Regions from separate parts of the Proteiniborus sp. MB09-C3 genome, predicted to be linked through region 2. Evidence: riboswitches for the same ligand, from Rfam matches in the RefSeq annotation. Region 2 holds a riboswitch; the other holds the start of a gene.

Region 1 (4,934 bases), 1.4 Mb from region 2:
TCAGGATTAACTGTCTTTGATACAATAATAGATTTACGTCTAGTATTTTCGCAGGCCATTATAGCCGCCTCTGCCGTTGCAGTAGGTCCATCATACATAGATGCATTAGTTACATCCATACCTGTGATACTAGTTATCATAGTTTGATATTCGAATATTACCTGTAGCGTTCCTTGGCTTATTTCTGGCTGATAAGGAGTATAAGCAGTATAGAATTCAGACCTCATAGCAAGATGCTTTACTATTGAAGGTATGTAGTGATCGTATGCTCCTGCTCCTAGAAAGCACACTAATTCTTCTACACTTTTATTTTTATCTGTAAGGTTTTCCATATGCCTTACAATCTCCATCTCAGACATTGATTCACAAATATTAAGCTTTCTATTTAATTTTAAGTTATCTGGTATGTCTGAAAACAAATCGCTGACAGAGCTTACACCAATGCTTTCAAGCATTCGCTTCTTATCAGCCTCCGTATTTGGTATATATCTATGCATACTATTCCTCCTTACTACAGAAGTCTTCGTATTCCTCAGCATTCATTAATTCTTCAAGTTCTGATTCATCTGAAAGCTCAATTTTAGCAATCCAGTTCGCATATGGATCTTCGTTAAGTAGGCCTGGTTCTCCCTCTAGCTCTTCATTTGCTTCAACTACTTTACCTGATACAGGAAGATAAGAATCTGAAGCTGCTTTAACTGATTCAACTACTGAGAAAACATCTCCTGAATTCAGTTCATCGTCAACTTGTGGTAATTCAACATAAACAATCTCTCCTAGTTTATGTTGTGCAAAATCTGTAATTCCAATATAAGCTTCCTTTCCTTCTACCTTAATCCACTCATGATCATTTGAATATAAAAGACCTTCAACTATTTTCATAAAAAAATTCCTCCTTAATTTTAGTATTATTTGTTAATTTGTACTACTGAAGTTTATCTTATTTCTTGTAATGTTTTTGATAAAATCTCTTATCTACTACTTTTGCTTTTAAGCTCCTATTTCTTACTTGTATATCAATTGGAGTATCAAGCTTAGTATAGTCCATATCAAGCATTGCAAATCCTATGTTTTTCTTTAAAGTAGGTGAAAAATATCCTGTTGTCACGAAGCCTATTTTCTTTCCATCTGCATAAACTTCGTATCCGTGTCTAGGAACACCTCTATCGATCATTTCAAATCCTACTATTTTTCTTTTTAATCCTTCTGCTTTTTGCTTTGCTAAGGCATCTTTTCCTATAAAGTTTTCTTTGCTTAGTTTTACGAACATTCCATATCCTGCTTCTAATGGAGTAATATCCTTACCAAGTTCATTTCCATAAAGAGGGAGAGTTGCTTCAAATCTTAGTGTATCTCTTGAGCCAAGTCCTGCTGGTTTAAGTCCTTCTTCTTTTCCAGCCTCCATCAGCTTATCCCATAGAGCTTCTGCATGCTCATTATCAAAATAGATTTCAAATCCATCTTCTCCTGTATATCCTGTTCTTGATATTAAACAATTTGCTCCTGATACATTTACATCTCTTTTTAGATGGAAAAAGCCTATTTCAGAAAGATCTGTATCAGTTAGCTTTTGAAGAATCTTCTGAGCATTAGGTCCTTGAATAGCAACTTCAGATATATCATCTGAAAGATTCTTAATATTAACATCATAGCCTTTTGCATTTTCATTAATCCAGTCCACGTCTTTTTGAACATTAGCTGCATTAATTACAAGGAAATAATGGTCTTCTGAGAATTTGTAAACTAAAAGGTCGTCTACAACTCCTCCTTCTGGATAGCACATAAAGCTATATGCTATTTGATTGTCATTAAGTACTGAAATGTCGTTTGTAACTAAGTATTGAACAAAATCCAATGCTTGTGGTCCTGTAACGTCTACTTCTCCCATGTGTGAAACATCAAATAATCCTGCTTGTGTTCTTACTGCCTCATGTTCTTGCGTTAAACCCTCATACTGTACTGGTAATGCCCATCCTGAATAATCAACTATCTTGCCACCATACTTTAGATGTGCATTGTAAAGCGATGTTTTTCTTGGTTCTGCCAAAATAACTCCTCCCTTCAAATTTTAAAGTTACTTTATTGTGCTTATGGCTAATGTTAATTATGTGATTAAATAAAACATTATATTCACTTTTAAAAGGACATAGTATAGGTATAATATACCCAAATAATAAATAAATCTTACAACATATAATTATACAAATAAAATGTATCAAAAAAGGAATATAACAGCATAGAAGCATTATAAAGCCATGTGCCATTATATTCCTCTGTTTCCTAACCTGAGAGCTTCTGTATCTTATATAATACATTTCTCCTTCGGCGCCGAATAATCGGACTCTTCAGAGTTCCATCTGATGACGATACTTTTGCCTGAAAGTTTCTATAAAAAACCGGCTCATCTTATATTGCTTCTTCGGCTATCTTATTATATAAAGATATCTCACGCCACCTTCATCTAGATACCTAATTCTATTGTGTTTTCCTATTCGTCTTAAATCATAATATAATTTCTAAAAAATATCAATAATTGTTATATTTTTAACTTCTTAATCGTTAAAAAATTAACTATAGCTGCTGAAATTACCTTATATATTATATTTAAGTAGGTTGACGTAATATCTTATGTTATCTTTATTTTAAGTCATATTTATTTGTTACTTTTATACTGCTTATATTAGATAATATTATAATTTCTAGAAAATATCAATAATTATTGCTAAAACTTATTAGGTTTTGTTAAAAAAATCACCATATTTCTTTTTATCGGATTAATAAAAATGTGATAGAATAAAAAATGTAGTGTCATAAATAAAATACAAGCTATTTAAAACTATAGAAGACTTTTGGAGGTAAACGTATATGAGTAATAAATGGTGGGACATGGTTAAAGATTTTCAAATGAAGTTTGGGCATCCTTATAGAGATACTCCTAAGCTTCTCGATGCTGATAGGGTATCTAAAAGATATAACTGGATGCTTGAAGAAATAGATGAGTTTAAAGAAGCAAATGATATTTATGAGCAGGCAGATGCAATGATAGATTTAATGTATTTTGCTTTAGGGACCCTTGTTGAAATGGGGGTCAAGCCTGATAAAATATTTGAAATAGTACATACTGCTAATATGGACAAGCTGTGGAGCGATGGAAAGCCTCACTACAAGGAAGATGGAAAGACCGTTAAACCTGAAGGTTGGGAAGATCCCTATCCAAGAATAAAAAAAGAAATAGACAGTCAAGCTAAATAACATGTAAAATCCTTAATTAGCAGGAGGTAAATAAAATAATTATTTACCTCCTGCTCAACTATGCATTTACATTAGCACCTCTATTGATTTTATTTAATGCGTACATCAATGATGGAATAAATATTAACTGTATAACTATGCCAGGAAGTCCTGTTATTATTCCTCCCTTAACAAATGTAAGGGCCTTCAACTGTACTCCAAAATTTGATGCCAACACAAATACTACTATACCTGCTACTATTCTACCAGCTATCATGGCTATAATAAGCGAGGGTATAGAAGAAAGCTTTAATTTTCTAGTAGCTATGGAAGCAGCTAATCCATAAGTTCCTAGTTCAAAAATCATTATTACTCCCATAGGAAATAAAACTGGCATTCCTGTAAGCGTACCACTAACTAGTGGAGTAATAATACCTAACAATAGGGCTAGATATGGCGGTAATACAAATCCTCCTATTAAAACTGGTATATGCATAGGTAAAAATACTGGTCCTGTTCCTCCAAATAGGTGGAATATCATTGGAAAAACCAGTCCTAAAGCTAATAGTAATCCTGTTAATACTAAATCCTTTGTTGAAAATTTTTTATTCATTTTCTTACCTCCCAAAAAAATTAACCATGAAAGTTTCCTTCTTGGAAAAAACCTTCATGGTCTTATTTTTCTAATATTGTCTTCACTTTTTTAAGCAATTCATCAAAGAGTTGTTTTAATTGATAGCCTTCAAGCCCTATTATTTCAAAATTACATTTACTTACTGGCAATAAAAGCTTTTTAGCTCTGCTGCTTGCAACTGCTTCTGCCATTTTGGGACTTATTTCTCCCATCATTGCATTTGCTGCAATTATTGCCATAGGCCCAATAATAATATCCACCTTGTCGCTCATCCATATTATTGCATTTTCACCTGTAGCTCCATCATTACCTCCGGCTTTTAGCATATTTGCTGTGGCTTGGGAATTCGTCCCCAGTACAATGATTTCAATATCATCTCTTTTTAAAGACTTCAGTCTTTCTACTATTTGACAGCCTATGCCTCCACCTTTTCCATCTATTACGGCGATTTTCATACTATGCCCTCTTTTTCATATTATCTAGAAATTCAGATATTTTTTGAACTAACTCTGTTGGACTATCTACCTTTTGAGATAGTTTCTCTACTGGACACATATCTGTTTTATCTCTATTTTTAATATATGGTGAGCTTTCATCATAAAAAAACTTGATACTACTATCTTCAAATATTTTAATGGCCTCGCTAGAAATAAGCCTTGTATAAAGCTCCTTTATATCTGCATATTTGCATAGAATTGCGGCTGCCTTTCCTATGACTTTATCTGCTACGCTTGCTCCCTTCAACTCCTCTTTAAGCTCACGTACTGCAGTATATATAGGCTTTATTCCCTTATCAATACTTGTAAATAGAATTTTTCCCTCTTTTACTATGGCTAAAGTAAGCTCTTTTTCTTCGAGGATTTCTTTAGCCAATTCCAAATCTTTCATCTGCTCAGCTCCTGATTCTTGAATATGAATATATAATACCAAATTTTATTGTATTTTTCAATTTTATTATTAGTGCTTAAAAACTTCTTAGCTAATTGCTCTAACAGCAAGCATAATTTTTATAATTGTCTTAAACTTCACAAATTTCCCTTGATTTTATGTTATATTTTGTAGTATTATG
Region 2 (4,934 bases):
TAATTGACTATGAAACCTCATTAATGGATATGAACATAATGCTTATATTGGATATTGATGGGAAAGCAGAAAATTAGTGATTTTAACAATTGACTTTATAAAAAAAGATTAGTAAAATCAATTAGGTTGGTATAAATAACATTTTAATTATGAACGTTGAAGTAGGGGGTTAAATAATGCCACTAAATGTCGTGTTAGTAGAACCAGAAATTCCGCAGAACACAGGTAATATTGCTAGAACTTGTGCAGCAACTGGTGCCTCACTACATCTTGTAAAGCCTTTAGGATTTGCTATAGATGATAAGCATGTAAAAAGAGCTGGACTTGATTATTGGAGCTTGCTAGATTTACATGTGTATGAGAACCTAGATGAATTCTTTCAGAAAAACGATGTAAGTAAATTTTATTTTGCAACAACGAAAGGACGTCAGAGCTATACGGATTTCAAATTTGAAGAAGGAGCTTTTTTATTATTTGGAAAGGAAACAGCAGGGCTGCCAAAGGAGATTCTCTCCAAGTATCAGGAGAGGACTATGAGAATACCTATGGTTGAAGATGAAAGAGCTAGATCTTTAAATCTTTCAAATTCTGTTGCCATAATAGTGTATGAGGTGCTAAGACAGCTTAAATTTTCCAACCTGATATAATTTATGAAATAATTCTTTAGCATTATGAAAGAATATTTTAAAAAACAGGAGGTTTATTATGCAAATTGCTTTTGGTGTATTAGGAGGACTAGGATTATTCTTATATGGAATGAATCTTATGGGGACAGGCCTTCAGAAAGCTGCTGGAGAGAAGCTAAAAAAACTTATAGAGGTATTAACCAGCAATAGATTAATGGGAGTAATTGTAGGTACAGCTGTAACCATGGTTATCCAAAGCAGTAGTGCTACAACTGTAATGGTTATAGGGTTCGTAAATGCTGGCTTAATGACATTAAATCAAGCAGTTGGTGTAATAATGGGTGCTAACGTAGGAACTACAGTAACAGCACAGCTTATAGCTTTTAAATTAAGCGATTATGCACCTGTTGTAGTAGCTATAGGTGTTGCAATTTGGCTATTTTCTTCTAAGAAAAAAAATAAGGAGATAGCTGAGATACTTATTGGATTTGGTATTCTTTTTATAGGAATGGACTTCATGTCTAGCCATTTGAAACCATTAGGAAATTCACAAGTTTTTAAAGATTTGATAACTAGTCTTAAAAATCCAGTTTTAGGAATTATAGTAGGCTTTGGATTGACCACTCTAGTACAAAGCAGTAGTGCTTCTATCGGATTGTTGCTTGCTCTTGCTAGTCAGGGTCTTATAACTATAGATATAGCATTACCCATTCTTTTTGGTGATAACATAGGAACTACGACAACTGCACTTATTTCAAGTATTGGAGCTAATAAAACAGCTAAAAGAGCAGCACTTATGCATTTTCTTTTTAACGTAGTAGGAACTATAATTTTTATGGTTATATTAAGAAAGCCTGTAGAAGCTATAGTAATAAAATTTTCACCAAATGATATACAAAGACAAATTGCAAATTCTCATACACTATTTAATTTACTAAATGTAGCAATTCAATTCCCTTTTGCAGGACTATTAGTTCTAGCTGCTAAAAAGCTAATTAAAGGGGATGAAGAGGAAGTAATTAATGGCTTAAAATATTTAGATACAAGAATTATTGAAACTCCTTCTATAGCTGTAGGTCAAGCAAGTAAGGAAGTACTAAGAATGGGAAAAATAGTGAGAGATAATCTGAGGACTGCCATTGAAGCATTCTATTCAAAGGATGAGAAATTAGTTCAGAAGGTTTTTGAGGAAGAAAAAAGGATAAATGAAATTGAAAGAGATATAACAAAATACCTAATCCAGCTTTCCAATGCACCTCTTACAGATGAGCAGCATTCAACTGTAACTACACTATTCCATGCGATTAACGACATTGAGCGTGTGGGAGATCATGCAGATAATATAGCGGAATTATGTCAAAATAGAATAGATAACAAGCTTTGGTTTACAGACACAGCTCTTGATGAGCTGCATATAATGTTTGATAAGGTGGAGGATGTATTTAGTAAATCTCTATTAGCATTTAAAACTGCCGATCCAAGGATTTCAGAGGAAGTAATCAATCTTGAAGCAGAGGTTGATATAATGGAAAAGCATTATAGAGAAAGTCATATTGAAAGATTAAATACACAATCATGTGAGCCTAGCTCAGGAATCGTCTTTCTTGATTTAATAAGTAATCTTGAAAGAATATCAGATCATTCGTCAAATATTGCAATGTATATTTTAGATGCTCTTAAATAATATGAAAAGCGCAGGTATATGTGCTTTTCTACGGAAATATGGCAAATGTTAAAGATATTTAAGAAATTTTCTTACAAAAACATGAAAAAAGGTATTGTGCACAAATTGTTTATATATTATAATAATTTTAAATACAAACATTGATTTTTATTTAACAATTCTATAATTGAAATAAAACTGGATGAAGGATGCGGAAGAGACCAATATATATTGGCGCCGAAGGAGTAAGTCATAAGTTTGCCATTTATGGAGAAGCTCTCAGGCAAAAGGACCGTATTTGGACAGTTCTCTGGAAAGCCTATGGCACCGAAGGGGCAATTCTTTGAAAAAAGAAGAATCTCTCAGGTTTAGAACAGAGTAGAGGGGCACATAATAATGTTACTTCTATTCTGTTTTTTTGTTCAAAATTTTAAAGGATTGTAAGGGGTGAAACCAGTGGGCAAAATAATAGTTACAAACAATCCATTGATAGGAGAAAGATTTGCAGCCTTATATGAAATAGAATTTTATGATAAAGATTACATAGGTATTTTGGAAACCGTGAGAGACAAAATCCATCTAGGACACGAGCTTTTATCCCATCCTTTAGCAGGCAGTATCAAGCCTAATGAAACTCCATATAGGACTGTTATTATTTCAAAAGATAAAAAACAGTTAGATATGAATTCTTTAACTCTTATAGAAAGTGCTATAGTAACTACTAGGAAATTTATTAGCAATAGACCAACGCCAGATTGGAATAATGTTGCACTTTTTGACTTTCAAACCGTAGACTTATCCCTAATTGAAAATGTACTTAATAACGTGATTTAGCCCTGTATAAAACTTGGCAGATTTGGGTAAATTTTAGTTGGTAATAGGCTTTTTGCAAGCAATGAAGTCACATGTCTATACCTTATAAATGTTAACCATAAAACTTAATGGGTATAATTATTACAAAATAAAGGAGTGAGGCACATGACAAACTTATACGATACAATAATAATTGGATCAGGTCCTGCAGGTTTAGCAGCAGGATTATATGCAGCAAGAGCAAAAATGAAGACTCTAATATTAGAAAGAGAAAAAGCAGGTGGACAAATAGTTACTACTGAAGAAGTGGCTAACTATCCAGGCTCAGTTGAAAACGCTTCTGGACCATCTTTAATTGCAAGAATGGTTGAGCAAGCAGATGAATTTGGAGCAGAAAGAGTACTAGACGAAGTAAAAGAAGTTAAATTACAAGACAAGATAAAAGTGATTAAAGGTGCTAAGGGTGAATACCATGCAAAGTCTATAATAATTGCAACAGGTGCTAAACCAAGACCAATGGGCTGTCCAGGAGAAAAAGAGCTTACAGGAAAAGGTGTTTCATACTGTGCAACTTGCGATGCTGATTTCTTTACTGATTTAGAAGTATATGTAATTGGTGGAGGAGACTCGGCAGTTGAAGAAGCAATGTATTTAACTAAATTTGCCAGAAAGGTTACTATAGTTCATAGAAGAGATGAGCTAAGGGCAGCAAAATCAATTCAAGAAAAAGCTTTTAAAAATGATAAAATAAACTTTATTTGGAATTCAGTAGTTAAGGAAGTAAAAGGTGAAGGTATATTGGAGTCAATGGTACTTGAAAACAGAGTAACTGGTGAAATAACAGAAATAGTTGCAGATGAGGATGACGGTACATTCGGAGTATTTGTTTTCGTAGGATATGACCCAGTAACATCACTATTTAATGGAATGGTAGAAATGGAAAATGGCTATATAATAACTGATGATAATATGAAAACTAATATACCAGGAGTATTTGCAGCAGGTGATTGTAGAGTAAAATCTTTAAGACAAGTAGTTACTGCAACTGCAGATGGTGCAATAGCTGCTACACAAGCTGAGAGGTACATTGAAAGCGTTTTCGAGGAATAAAACAATTTTTTTAAATAAAAAAACAAAAATTATAGGAGGGATATCCATGTTAGCAGTTGATAAGGATACTTTTGAACTAGAGGTACTTAAAGCAGAGGGACATGTATTAGTGGATTTTTGGAGTGAGGGTTGTGAACCATGTAAAGCATTAATGCCACATGTTCATGAACTGGCAGAAAAATATGATGGAAAAATGAAATTTACTAGCTTAGACACGGGTAAGGCTAGAAGACTTGCAATTTCACAAAAAATATTAGGTTTACCAGTTATAGCAATTTACAAAGATGGACAAAAAATTGATGAATTAGTAAAAGACGATGCTACACCAGCAAATATAGAGTCCATGATTCAAAAATATATTTAATATATTTATCTAAAATTTGCTTAGGTAACCGACCTATAGAATAGGTTATAAAACCTATCCTATAGGGTTACAATAAATACATGGCATAAGTGAAATATTAAGAGGAGGTGAACTCTATGCGCCTAGAAATAGGTAACATTATCATTAAGGATGTACAGTTTGGAGACAAAACAAAAGTAGAAAATGGGATTTTATTTGTCAACAAAGAAGAGCTTATTGCAGCAATAAGCGATGACGAAAACATCAAAAGTGTAGAGGTAGAGTTGGCAAGACCAGGTGAAAGCGTCAGAATTACACCAGTTAAGGATGTAATAGAGCCAAGAGTTAAGGCTGAAGGTCCTGGTGGAATATTCCCTGG

The links. Region 2 has a riboswitch for glycine ahead of QO263_RS09340 (GrdX family protein). Riboswitches for the same ligand answer to the same signal wherever they lie in the genome.
Region 1: it holds a riboswitch for glycine, as region 2 does, so the genes downstream of both, gcvT (glycine cleavage system aminomethyltransferase GcvT) here and QO263_RS09340 (GrdX family protein) in region 2, are expected to answer to the same signal.

What each region holds. Positions count from the first base shown of each region.
Region 1 covers NZ_CP127161.1:551,565-556,498, reverse strand. Annotated here, with positions in the region: gene gcvPA (aminomethyl-transferring glycine dehydrogenase subunit GcvPA) at 1-497, opposite strand, end outside; gene gcvH (glycine cleavage system protein GcvH) at 499-882, opposite strand; gene gcvT (glycine cleavage system aminomethyltransferase GcvT) at 941-2,047, opposite strand; glycine riboswitch at 2,264-2,359, opposite strand; gene QO263_RS02645 (pyrophosphohydrolase domain-containing protein) at 2,866-3,252, shown strand; gene QO263_RS02640 (ECF transporter S component) at 3,311-3,844, opposite strand; gene QO263_RS02635 (DUF3842 family protein) at 3,907-4,320, opposite strand; gene QO263_RS02630 (DUF1893 domain-containing protein) at 4,322-4,753, opposite strand.
Region 2 covers NZ_CP127161.1:1,940,200-1,945,133, forward strand. Annotated here, with positions in the region: gene QO263_RS09325 (chemotaxis protein CheX) at 1-77, shown strand, start outside; gene trmL (tRNA (uridine(34)/cytosine(34)/5-carboxymethylaminomethyluridine(34)-2'-O)-methyltransferase TrmL) at 177-647, shown strand; gene QO263_RS09335 (Na/Pi cotransporter family protein) at 706-2,310, shown strand; glycine riboswitch at 2,492-2,594, shown strand; glycine riboswitch at 2,596-2,670, shown strand; gene QO263_RS09340 (GrdX family protein) at 2,746-3,123, shown strand; gene trxB (thioredoxin-disulfide reductase) at 3,268-4,212, shown strand; gene trxA (thioredoxin TrxA) at 4,259-4,576, shown strand; gene QO263_RS09355 (glycine/sarcosine/betaine reductase component B subunit) at 4,693-4,934, shown strand, end outside.